3 regions of the Clostridium bornimense genome follow, and region 1 is predicted to be linked to each of the others. Evidence: riboswitches for the same ligand, from Rfam matches in the RefSeq annotation. Region 1 holds a riboswitch; each other region holds the start of a gene.
The links. Region 1 has a riboswitch for S-adenosylmethionine ahead of CM240_RS03625 (methionine ABC transporter ATP-binding protein). Riboswitches for the same ligand answer to the same signal wherever they lie in the genome.
Positions count from the first base shown of each region.

Region 2: it holds a riboswitch for S-adenosylmethionine, as region 1 does, so the genes downstream of both, metK (methionine adenosyltransferase) here and CM240_RS03625 (methionine ABC transporter ATP-binding protein) in region 1, are expected to answer to the same signal.
Region 3: it holds a riboswitch for S-adenosylmethionine, as region 1 does, so the genes downstream of both, CM240_RS09260 (O-acetylhomoserine aminocarboxypropyltransferase/cysteine synthase family protein) here and CM240_RS03625 (methionine ABC transporter ATP-binding protein) in region 1, are expected to answer to the same signal.

Region 1 covers NZ_HG917868.1:805,549-808,831, reverse strand. The annotation lists gene CM240_RS03630 (methionine ABC transporter permease) at 1-575, opposite strand, end outside; gene CM240_RS03625 (methionine ABC transporter ATP-binding protein) at 565-1,539, opposite strand; SAM riboswitch class I at 1,674-1,770, opposite strand; gene CM240_RS03620 (FeoA family protein) at 2,003-2,227, shown strand; gene feoB (ferrous iron transport protein B) at 2,229-3,283, shown strand, end outside.
Region 2 covers NZ_HG917868.1:2,481,466-2,484,748, forward strand. The annotation lists gene metK (methionine adenosyltransferase) at 162-1,337, opposite strand; SAM riboswitch class I at 1,415-1,516, opposite strand; tRNA gene CM240_RS11210 (tRNA-Tyr) at 1,652-1,736, opposite strand; tRNA gene CM240_RS11215 (tRNA-Thr) at 1,742-1,817, opposite strand; tRNA gene CM240_RS11220 (tRNA-Tyr) at 1,849-1,933, opposite strand; tRNA gene CM240_RS11225 (tRNA-Thr) at 1,948-2,023, opposite strand; tRNA gene CM240_RS11230 (tRNA-Val) at 2,029-2,104, opposite strand; gene CM240_RS11235 (tRNA 2-thiocytidine biosynthesis TtcA family protein) at 2,363-3,085, shown strand; gene yyaC (spore protease YyaC) at 3,136-3,283, shown strand, end outside.
Region 3 covers NZ_HG917868.1:2,059,215-2,062,497, forward strand. The annotation lists gene CM240_RS09255 (DedA family protein) at 1-387, opposite strand, end outside; gene CM240_RS09260 (O-acetylhomoserine aminocarboxypropyltransferase/cysteine synthase family protein) at 590-1,879, opposite strand; SAM riboswitch class I at 1,971-2,072, opposite strand; gene CM240_RS09265 (zinc ribbon domain-containing protein) at 2,296-2,715, shown strand; gene aat (leucyl/phenylalanyl-tRNA--protein transferase) at 3,073-3,283, opposite strand, start outside.

The sequences.
Region 1 (3,283 bases):
ACTTTGTTATCAAATCTAGTATATCCATATGTTATAGCAACTTTACCTAAACCATTTGCCCCAACTGCACCAGCCATAGCTGAATATCCAATTATTGATATTATTGAAAGTGTTATTCCAGATATTATTGATGGCATAGCCTCTTTTACAACTACCTTAAATATAATTTGCATATTAGATGCACCAAAAGATTTAGCTGCTTCTATAAGTCCTTTATCAACTTCCTTAAGTGCTGATTCAATTATTCTTGCAATAAACGGTGCTGATGCTATAGTAAGTGGGACAATAGCTGCCGTTTCTCCAATACTTCTCCCAACAATAAATCTAGTAAAAGGTATTATTGCTACTATTAATATAATAAAAGGAAAACTTCTTAAAATATTAATTACTATATCTAAAATTTTATATATATACCTATTAGGTCTTAATCCATCCTTATCAGTAACAAATAATATTATTGCAAGAACAAATCCTATTATTGATGCTAATATTGTTGATGTTATAACCATATATAATGTATCTTTTAATGCTGGTAACAATATTTGCTGTAAAAATAACGGAAAATTATCTGTCATTAGTTATTACCTCCCATACTACCTTCTTACTATCTAAATAGTTTTTAACTCTATTAATATTGTCTTTATCAATATTAATAATCAATGCTCCTAATACATCATCTCTAAATTTCTCTAGTTTACCTCCAACTATAGAAAAATCTATATCTAACTCTCTTGCCATTGATGTTATTACTGATCCTTCAGAACTCTCTTTTGGAAATACTATCCTTATATTAGTTCCTTCTTCAGGTAATAACTCATCTTCTGCTTCTCCTAGTAAACTCTTTAAAGCTTTAGGCTGATGTAAAAATAATTCCTCAACATATCCTTCAGCTGCAATTTCACCTTTTTCTAGAATAGCCACCTTGTTACAAACTTCTCTTACAACTTCCATTTGATGAGTAACAACTACTATAGTTATACCTAATTTCTCATTTATTTCTCTTAATAACTTTAATATAGATTTTGTCGTTCTAGGATCTAGAGCTGATGTAGCTTCATCACAAAGTAATACATTCGGTTCTAATGCTAATGCTCTAGCTATTGCTACTCTTTGCTTTTGCCCTCCACTTAGTTCTCTTGGTTTTGATTTCTTTTTTTCTTTTAAATTTACTATTTTCAATAATTCATTTACTCTAGCCTCTATCTTACCTTTAGGATATCCCCAACATTCCATAGGAAGTGCAACATTTTCATATACTGTCTTTCTCTCTAATAATGAAAAATGTTGAAATATCATTCCTAGATTTTTTCTAAAATTTCTTATCTCTTTCTCTGAAAACTCTTTAACTTCTTTTCCTTCAACCTTTAACGATCCATCATTATAAGTCTCCAGTCTATTTATACATCTTAATAATGTTGATTTTCCTGCCCCACTTTGTCCAACTAATCCATATATTTCACCTTTATTTATAGTTAGATTAATGTCTTTTAAAACTGATACATCGCCAAAACTTTTAGTTAAGTTTTTTATTTCAATCATAATATTTCCTCCAAATACCTTATACATAATTCCTATTACTATACTAGGTTTTCTATTCATCATCATTTAACTAAATTAGCAATCTTCATAGAAATAAATAAAACTCGAGGAAAACTCGAGTTTTTATACGATCTTCCTCATCTTTCAGCTTAATACTGATGGATTTAGCACCTTAATTTCTCAGGTTGCTGGGCTTCATCGGGCCATTCCCTCCGCCTCTCTTGATAAGTCAATATTTAATTATGTTATATACATTATATTTTGATGATTTAATATTGTCAACACCTTTATTTTTTAATTATTCTATTGTGACATTGCAAATTATATTTGTCCTACATATAATATAATTGAGAAAAATATTCAATTATGCTATTATACGGTTGAGAATAATTTTCATGACCAATAATATTTTATTGTTCATATTCTTATATTTTTTACATAAACTTTAAATTAGGAGGAATATATGAGTTTAATAGAGCTAAAATTAGGACAACCAGCCTTAATCACAAAAATAGACTGTGATAAAAAACTAGTAAAAAGATTAAATGCTTTAGGTTGCCTAGAAGGAACAGAAATAAAAATTAAAAGAAAAGCTCCACTAGGAGATCCTATAATAGTTAATTTTAGAGGGTTTGATTTAGCCTTAAGAAAAAAAGATGCTAAAAATATATTCATCAAGGAGGCATAAAATGTTAACAGCCGCACTAATCGGTAATCCCAACGTTGGTAAAACTACACTATTCAACACTTTAACAGGTTCCAATTATAAAGTTGGCAACTGGGCTGGGGTAACCGTCGAAAAAAAAGAAGGTTTTTTAAATAAAAATATTAAAATTGTAGACTTGCCCGGAATTTATGCAATGGATACTTATTCTAATGAAGAAAAAGTTGCTAAAACTTTCCTTGAAACAGAAGAAGTCGATGTAATCTTAAATATTGTAGATGCATCAAATTTATCAAGAAATTTGTATCTTACTACAGAATTAAAAAAATTCAACAAGCCTATTATACTATTACTAAATATGATGGATATTGCTGAAGAAAAAGGTATCAATTATGATTTAGCAAAGCTAGAAGCTAATTTAGATTTATATATAGTTCCTATTTCTGCCACTAACTCAAAAACTTTAAATAAAGTTATAAAACTTCTCGAATCTGAAGATTTTAGTAGTTTATCTACTTCCTCTAAATATAACTTTACCTCAGAAGCTGAAACTTACAAATATATAGATAGAATTCTAAAAGATTCAACTATCTCTTTAGGAAGTAACGATGAAGATAAATGGACTAAAATTTTAGATTCTATTGTACTAAATAGATTTTTAGCTTTTCCTATATTCTTCTTACTTTTATTTTTAATTTTTAAACTTACTTTCTCATGGGTAGGACAACCACTTTCTGATCTTTTAGGAGATATTATGGAAAACAACCTTATTCCTTATTTATCTAATTTACTAAAAGATTCTTCACCTTGGTTTTCTTCACTTATTGTAGATGGAATTATTGGAGGTGTAGGTCAAGTTATTGTTTTTCTTCCTGTTATCCTTTGTTTATTCTTAGGAATATCAGCTTTGGAAGATAGTGGCTATATGGCTAGAACCGCTTTTATAATGGATAAATTGATGCGAAGTATGGGATTATCAGGCAAAGCTTTTATTCCTTTTATTATAGGATTTGGATGCTCTGTTCCTGCTGTAATGTCATCTAGAACTCTAGAAAGTGAAAAAGATAGAAAACTTTCTGC
Region 2 (3,283 bases), 1.2 Mb from region 1:
TAAGAATTACTAAATGCAAATTATAATTGCTTGTCCGCAGGACTATAATATTTTCCCCACAGGGGAAAATTAATCTTAATTGAGAATTGTGAATTAACAAAAAGGAGCTATCGCTAACAAATTTTCATTTGCTAATACGATAACTCCTTTTGATATATTACCTATAGGTATTTCTTTATTTCTTCAACTTTATCAAGTTGTTCCCATGGAAGTTCTACGTCAGTTCTTCCAAAGTGTCCGTATGCTGCTGTTTGTTTGTAAATAGGTCTTCTTAAATCTAAAGATTTAATTATAGCTCCTGGTCTTAAATCAAATACTCTATTTACGATATCAACAATTTTTTCTTCATCTAATTTTCCAGTACCAAAGGTTTCGATTTCGATTGAAACTGGTTTAGAAACTCCAATTGCATATGCTAATTGAATTTCAAGCTTATCAGCAACACCAGCTGCTACTAAATTCTTAGCAACCCATCTTGCAGCATAAGCAGCAGATCTATCTACCTTTGTTGGATCTTTTCCTGAGAATGCTCCTCCACCATGTCTTCCATATCCACCATAAGTGTCTACTATTATCTTTCTTCCTGTTAATCCAGTATCACCTTGTGGTCCACCGATAACAAATCTTCCTGTTGGATTTATATAATATTTTGTTTCTCCATCAAGAAGTTCTGCTGGAATAACAGCTTCTATTACATATTTCTTTAAATCTTTAACTATTTGATCATGCTCAACTTCTGGCCCATGTTGAGTAGAAATAACAATAGCATCAATTCTAACTGGTTTATTATCCTTATATTCAACTGTAACTTGTGTTTTACCATCTGGTCTTAAATATGGAAGAGTTCCGTTCTTTCTAACTTCTGTTAATCTTCTTGATAATCTATGAGCCATAGCTATTGGCATTGGCATAAATTCTGGAGTTTCTGTAGTAGCAAATCCGAACATCATTCCTTGATCTCCAGCACCTACTGCTTCAACTTCATCTTTTTCTCCTTGTCTGCTTTCTAATGCTTCATCTACTCCCATAGCTATATCTGCTGATTGTTCGTCTATTGATGATAAAACTGCCAATGTATCACAATCAAATCCATATTTAGCTCTGTCATATCCTATTTCTTTTACTGTTTCTCTAACTACTTTTTGAACATCTACATATCCTTTTGTAGTTATTTCACCCATTACCATGACCATACCTGTTGTCGCTGTTGTTTCACAAGCTACTCTAGACATTGGATCTTGAGCAAGTAAAGAATCTAATATTGCATCTGAAATTTGGTCACAAATTTTATCAGGATGTCCTTCTGTTACTGATTCTGAAGTAAATAATTTTTTCAATGTACTTCCTCCCTTTATATATAATTATCTCGGTGCATAAAAAAAGCACCCTACAATAAGAAGATGCTGTCACTCATCTCTTATCTCGTAGTATAAACTACAGGAATTGGCACCTTTGTGTCTTCCACAGGTTGCCGGGTTTCATAGGGCCCTTTTCCCTCCACCTCTCTTGATAAGAGTATTTATTTATTTTTATTGATATTTTAACACAATTAAACTTTTCAGTCAATGTTAATTTTACATAATAAGTAATTATATCCATATTATTTAAGATATTTATCATAAAAAAAAGAGAAGATTACTTCTCTTTTTTTTGGTGGGCGGAGATGGATTCGAACCATCGAAACGAAACGTAACAGATTTACAGTCTGCCCCCTTTGGCCACTCGGGAACCCGCCCTTAGTTGGTGCTGGCAACAGGACTTGAACCCGTAACCTGCTGATTACAAGTCAGCTGCTCTACCAATTGAGCCATGCCAGCATATATATTTTATTTTGTTTAATATAATATATGGTGGGCGGAGATGGATTCGAACCATCGAAACGAAACGTAACAGATTTACAGTCTGCCCCCTTTGGCCACTCGGGAACCCGCCCTTATTATATTATATTGGTGCTGGCAACAGGACTTGAACCCGTAACCTGCTGATTACAAGTCAGCTGCTCTACCAGTTGAGCCATGCCAGCATATGTGGTGGGAACAACAGGGCTCGAACCTGTGACCCTCTGCTTGTAAGGCAGATGCTCTCCCAGCTGAGCTATGCTCCCACATGTTTTGTCGCTTTGCGTTTCCGCCCCGTCGACAATGACTAGTATACATGTATAGCTATTTTTCATCAACACCGATATAAACTCATTATTTAAAATTATTCTTATTATTCTCTATTTATCTTTATTTATCTCTTTTTTAAGCATTAACTCATTTTTATATTATAGCCTCTAAATAAGCCTTATTTTTTACATCTTATATTTAATGTTCATAAATTATGTATTATAATTACTTCAGAATGTGAGGTGTAAGAAAATATGGACTATAAAAAGCTTATTAAAAAATTCAAAAGAGCTATAGAAGATTTTAATTTAATCGAAGACGGAGATAAAATCGCTATAGGTATATCTGGAGGTAAAGATTCACTTACTTTGCTATACTTACTATCTATATACAAAAAAATTTCTCCTAAAGAATTTGACTTGGTAGGTATTTCTTTAGATCCAGGTAATGGATGTGACTTTTCTAGTGTTTCAATTTTAAGTAAAAAATTAAATGTAGAATATCATATAATTCCAACAGATATATCTAACATAGTTTTTAACATAAAAAAAGAAAAAAATCCTTGCTCCTTATGTGCAAAATTAAGACGTGGAATGCTAAATAGTAGCGCTAAAAATCTTAATTGTAATAAAATAGCCCTAGGACATCATAAAAATGATGCTATTGAAACATTACTTATGTCCATGTTTTATGAAGGACGAATTAACTGTTTTACTCCAAAAACATATTTATCCCGAATGGACATCACTGTAATACGACCTATGGTATATATAGATGAAAACGAAATAAAATCTTTTGTAAAAGATAATGATATAGAAATAGTTAAAAATCCATGTCCAGCTGATGGAAAGACTAAAAGACAATTTATAAAAGACTTAACCTATAATCTAAAAACTGAAATTCCAGATGTACAAATCAACCTTCTGAAATCCCTAACAAATATAGAGCAATTAAATATATGGCATAAAGAAAAATAACATTCTATTTCCTCTATATACCCTCATATAAATTTTATGGGGGTGTTTTTGTGAAAAAAATTAAAGTTCACTTTAAAAAAGAATTGGCATATGTACAACTAGCCCAATTTTTAAAAGATTATATAGATGATAATACGATAATAATTTGCATTGGAACAGATAGATGTATCGGAGATTCTCTTGGCCCTATTGTAGGAT
Region 3 (3,283 bases), 1.3 Mb from region 1:
AACAAATCTTGCTAAAACTATAGCCTTAGAACCGTACTTTTCATAAAAGCTTTGCGCTTTATCTATATAACTCTTCTTAATAAACCTACTATTACTATTTACAAGTCTCTCACCTAATTTCTTTCCAATAAGATAATTAGTACCATCACCTAAAATAGCAGCTGAAAAAAATATTACTATTAATACAAGTATATTCATACCTGAAACCGCCGCTAAAGCACCACAGGCAAAAATAATAGAATCTCCTGGTAAAAAAGGTGTCACTACTAACCCTGTTTCACAAAAAATAATTAAAAATAACAGTACATATATAAGTACTCCATAGTTATCCATAATAACAGGTATATACCTATCAAAATGCAATAACTCTTCAATAAAATTCATCATATAAATTAGCACTCCTTAACATATTTTTACTAATTATAGCATTTTAATGTTAAGTTTATGTTAAATAATTCTAATCAATAAACATCTGTAAAATTTATATGCTTTATTTAAGAAGTTAAATTAAAAAAGGAGTTACTAAACGTAACCCCTTCTTTATAAAAATATACTCTATACAGAACAATCCATTATTTTATAGCATTTACTACTCACCAAATGCTTGTTTTAAGTCATCAATTATATCATCTATATGTTCAGTACCAATTGATAATCTAATAGTGTTTGGCTTAATTCCTGATTTTAAAAGTTCTTCTCCTTCTAATTGTGAGTGAGTTGTAGTAGCTGGATGAATAACAAGTGATTTTACATCTGCTACATTAGCAAGAAGTGAGAATATTTTAAGTCTATCTATAAACTCAGTAGCTTCTTTTTGTCCACCTTTGATTTCAAAAGTAAAAATTGAACCTCCTCCATTTGGGAAATATTTATCATATAATTCCTTTTGCTTTCCTGTTGCTAATGATGGATGGTTAACATTTTCTACCTTAGGATGATTCTTTAAAAATTCTACTACTTTTAAAGTATTTTCTACATGACGTTCAACTCTTAGTGATAATGTTTCTAATCCTTGTAATAATAAGAATGCATTAAATGGACTAATTGTTGCTCCTGTATCTCTTAGTAATATTGCACGTATTTTAGTTACATAAGCTGCTGCTCCTGCTGCTTTAGTAAACACTACTCCATGATAACTTGGGTTTGGCTCAGTAAGGCTTGGAAATTTACCTGATGCTTCCCAATCAAATTTTCCTGAATCAACAATTACACCACCTAGTGATGTTCCATGTCCACCAATGAACTTAGTTGCTGAATGAACCACTACATCTGCTCCATGTTCTATTGGTCTAAATAAATATGGTGTAGCAAATGTACTATCAACAATTAATGGTATACCATGTTTATGTGCAATTTCTGATAATGCATCAATATCTATTAAATTTGAATTTGGATTTCCAAGAGATTCAACAAATATGGCTCTTGTATTTTCTTGTATTGCTTCCTCAAAATTATTTACATCGTCTGGATCAACAAATGTAGTTGTTATTCCATACTCTGGTAGTGTGTTAAGAAGTAAATTATAAGTTCCCCCATATATAGTTGTAGCCGCAACTACATGTTGTCCTGCTGAAACTATATTTTGTATTGCATAAGTTATTGCTGCTGCTCCTGATGCTACTGCAAGTGCTGCTACTCCGCCTTCTAATGCTGCTACTCTTTCTTCAAATACCCCTTGAGTTGAGTTAGTAAGACGTCCATAAATATTTCCACCTTCAGCTAGTCCAAATCTTGCTGCTGCTTGAGCTGAATCCTTAAACACATAAGAAGTTGTTTGATATATAGGAACTGCTCTTGCCCCTGTTGCTGGATCCGGTTCTTCTTGTCCTGCATGAAGTTGTAATGTTTCAAACCTTAATTTTCTTTCTTGATTACTCATCTTAAATCGCCCCTTTTTATTTATCTAATATTTCTTTACTAATAAATAAAAAAATGTACCAGAGAGAATCTTCTAGTACTTTAGATACATCCTCTTATCTCTTAGCTATTGCTACAGGATTTAGCACCTATAGGTTTTCCCATTAGGTTGCCGGGTTTCATTGGGCCAGTCCCTCCACCACTCTTGATAAGAATACGAGCTTTTTATTTTCCTATAAAGCCCATATGTTTTATATGTTTTCTTTGTGATTATTATTATATTGTATTATTTTTACTATGTCAACATATTATTATAAGAAAATATCTTTTTTACAGGAATAATTTTTAAATTCATATTAACAATAAATTTAATTCTTTGAATCTTAATATATGATAAAATTATATATATTACATTTTATTAAGATCGGAGGATAATCAATGAATATTCTGTCAGGAACTTACGGCTTTGACCTGTTATCTATTTTTATTTTAATAATAAGTCTATTTTTTAACTTTGGAAAAATCCCTAGATTAATTAGCCTTATCCTTTGGGGAATAGTTGTATTTAGAGCATTTTCAAAAAATACTTATAAACGTTCACAAGAATTAAGTAAATTTACTACCTTTATCAACAATATATTAAGAAAATTTAATAGACAATTACCTTATATGACTAATGTCAGTCTAGAACTTATACCCCCAATGTTTACAAGACTTAAATATACTATAAATCAAAAGATTCAATATAAAATTGTCGCTTGTCCAAATTGTGGTCAAAAATTAAGATTACCTCGTAGAAAAGGTAAAATAATAGCTACTTGCAAGAGATGTCATAATGAATTCCGCTTAAGAACATAAAAAAGGATACTGTTACACATAGAAATCTACTTTGTGCAACAGTATCCTTTTTAGAATAAAGATATAGTTTTACCACTACTTAACTAGAACAGGTACTAATATAAACTTAAATCTTTATATATAATACTATACAAATATATATTCAACGCTTCATGAAAGTGCAACTTTCAGGAGCCCCCTGTATTGACTTATATATCAACTATAATCTAAATAAGAAACATAGTCTAACTTATAACATTTTACTCAACACTTGTAATCTAAGAAATTCCGCAGGAATTTCCTCTATACCTGTGTCTTGTGCCCTCATACCTGTGCCATATATCTGTGCCTTAATTTCCCTTAACTATTCCTTATTACTTACTCACTATCACCTATTCCTTTCTTTATCATTTCCTTAAAGGTATTCCACTCTACAAATTCTCCTCCCATACTTTCTAAATGACTAGTATACATCTGACAATCAATAAATTGAAATCCTTCTTCTTCTAACCTTTTAGCTAAAGTAATTAAAGCAACTTTTGAAGCATTAGATACTTTAGAAAACATACTCTCTCCAAAGAAACATTTT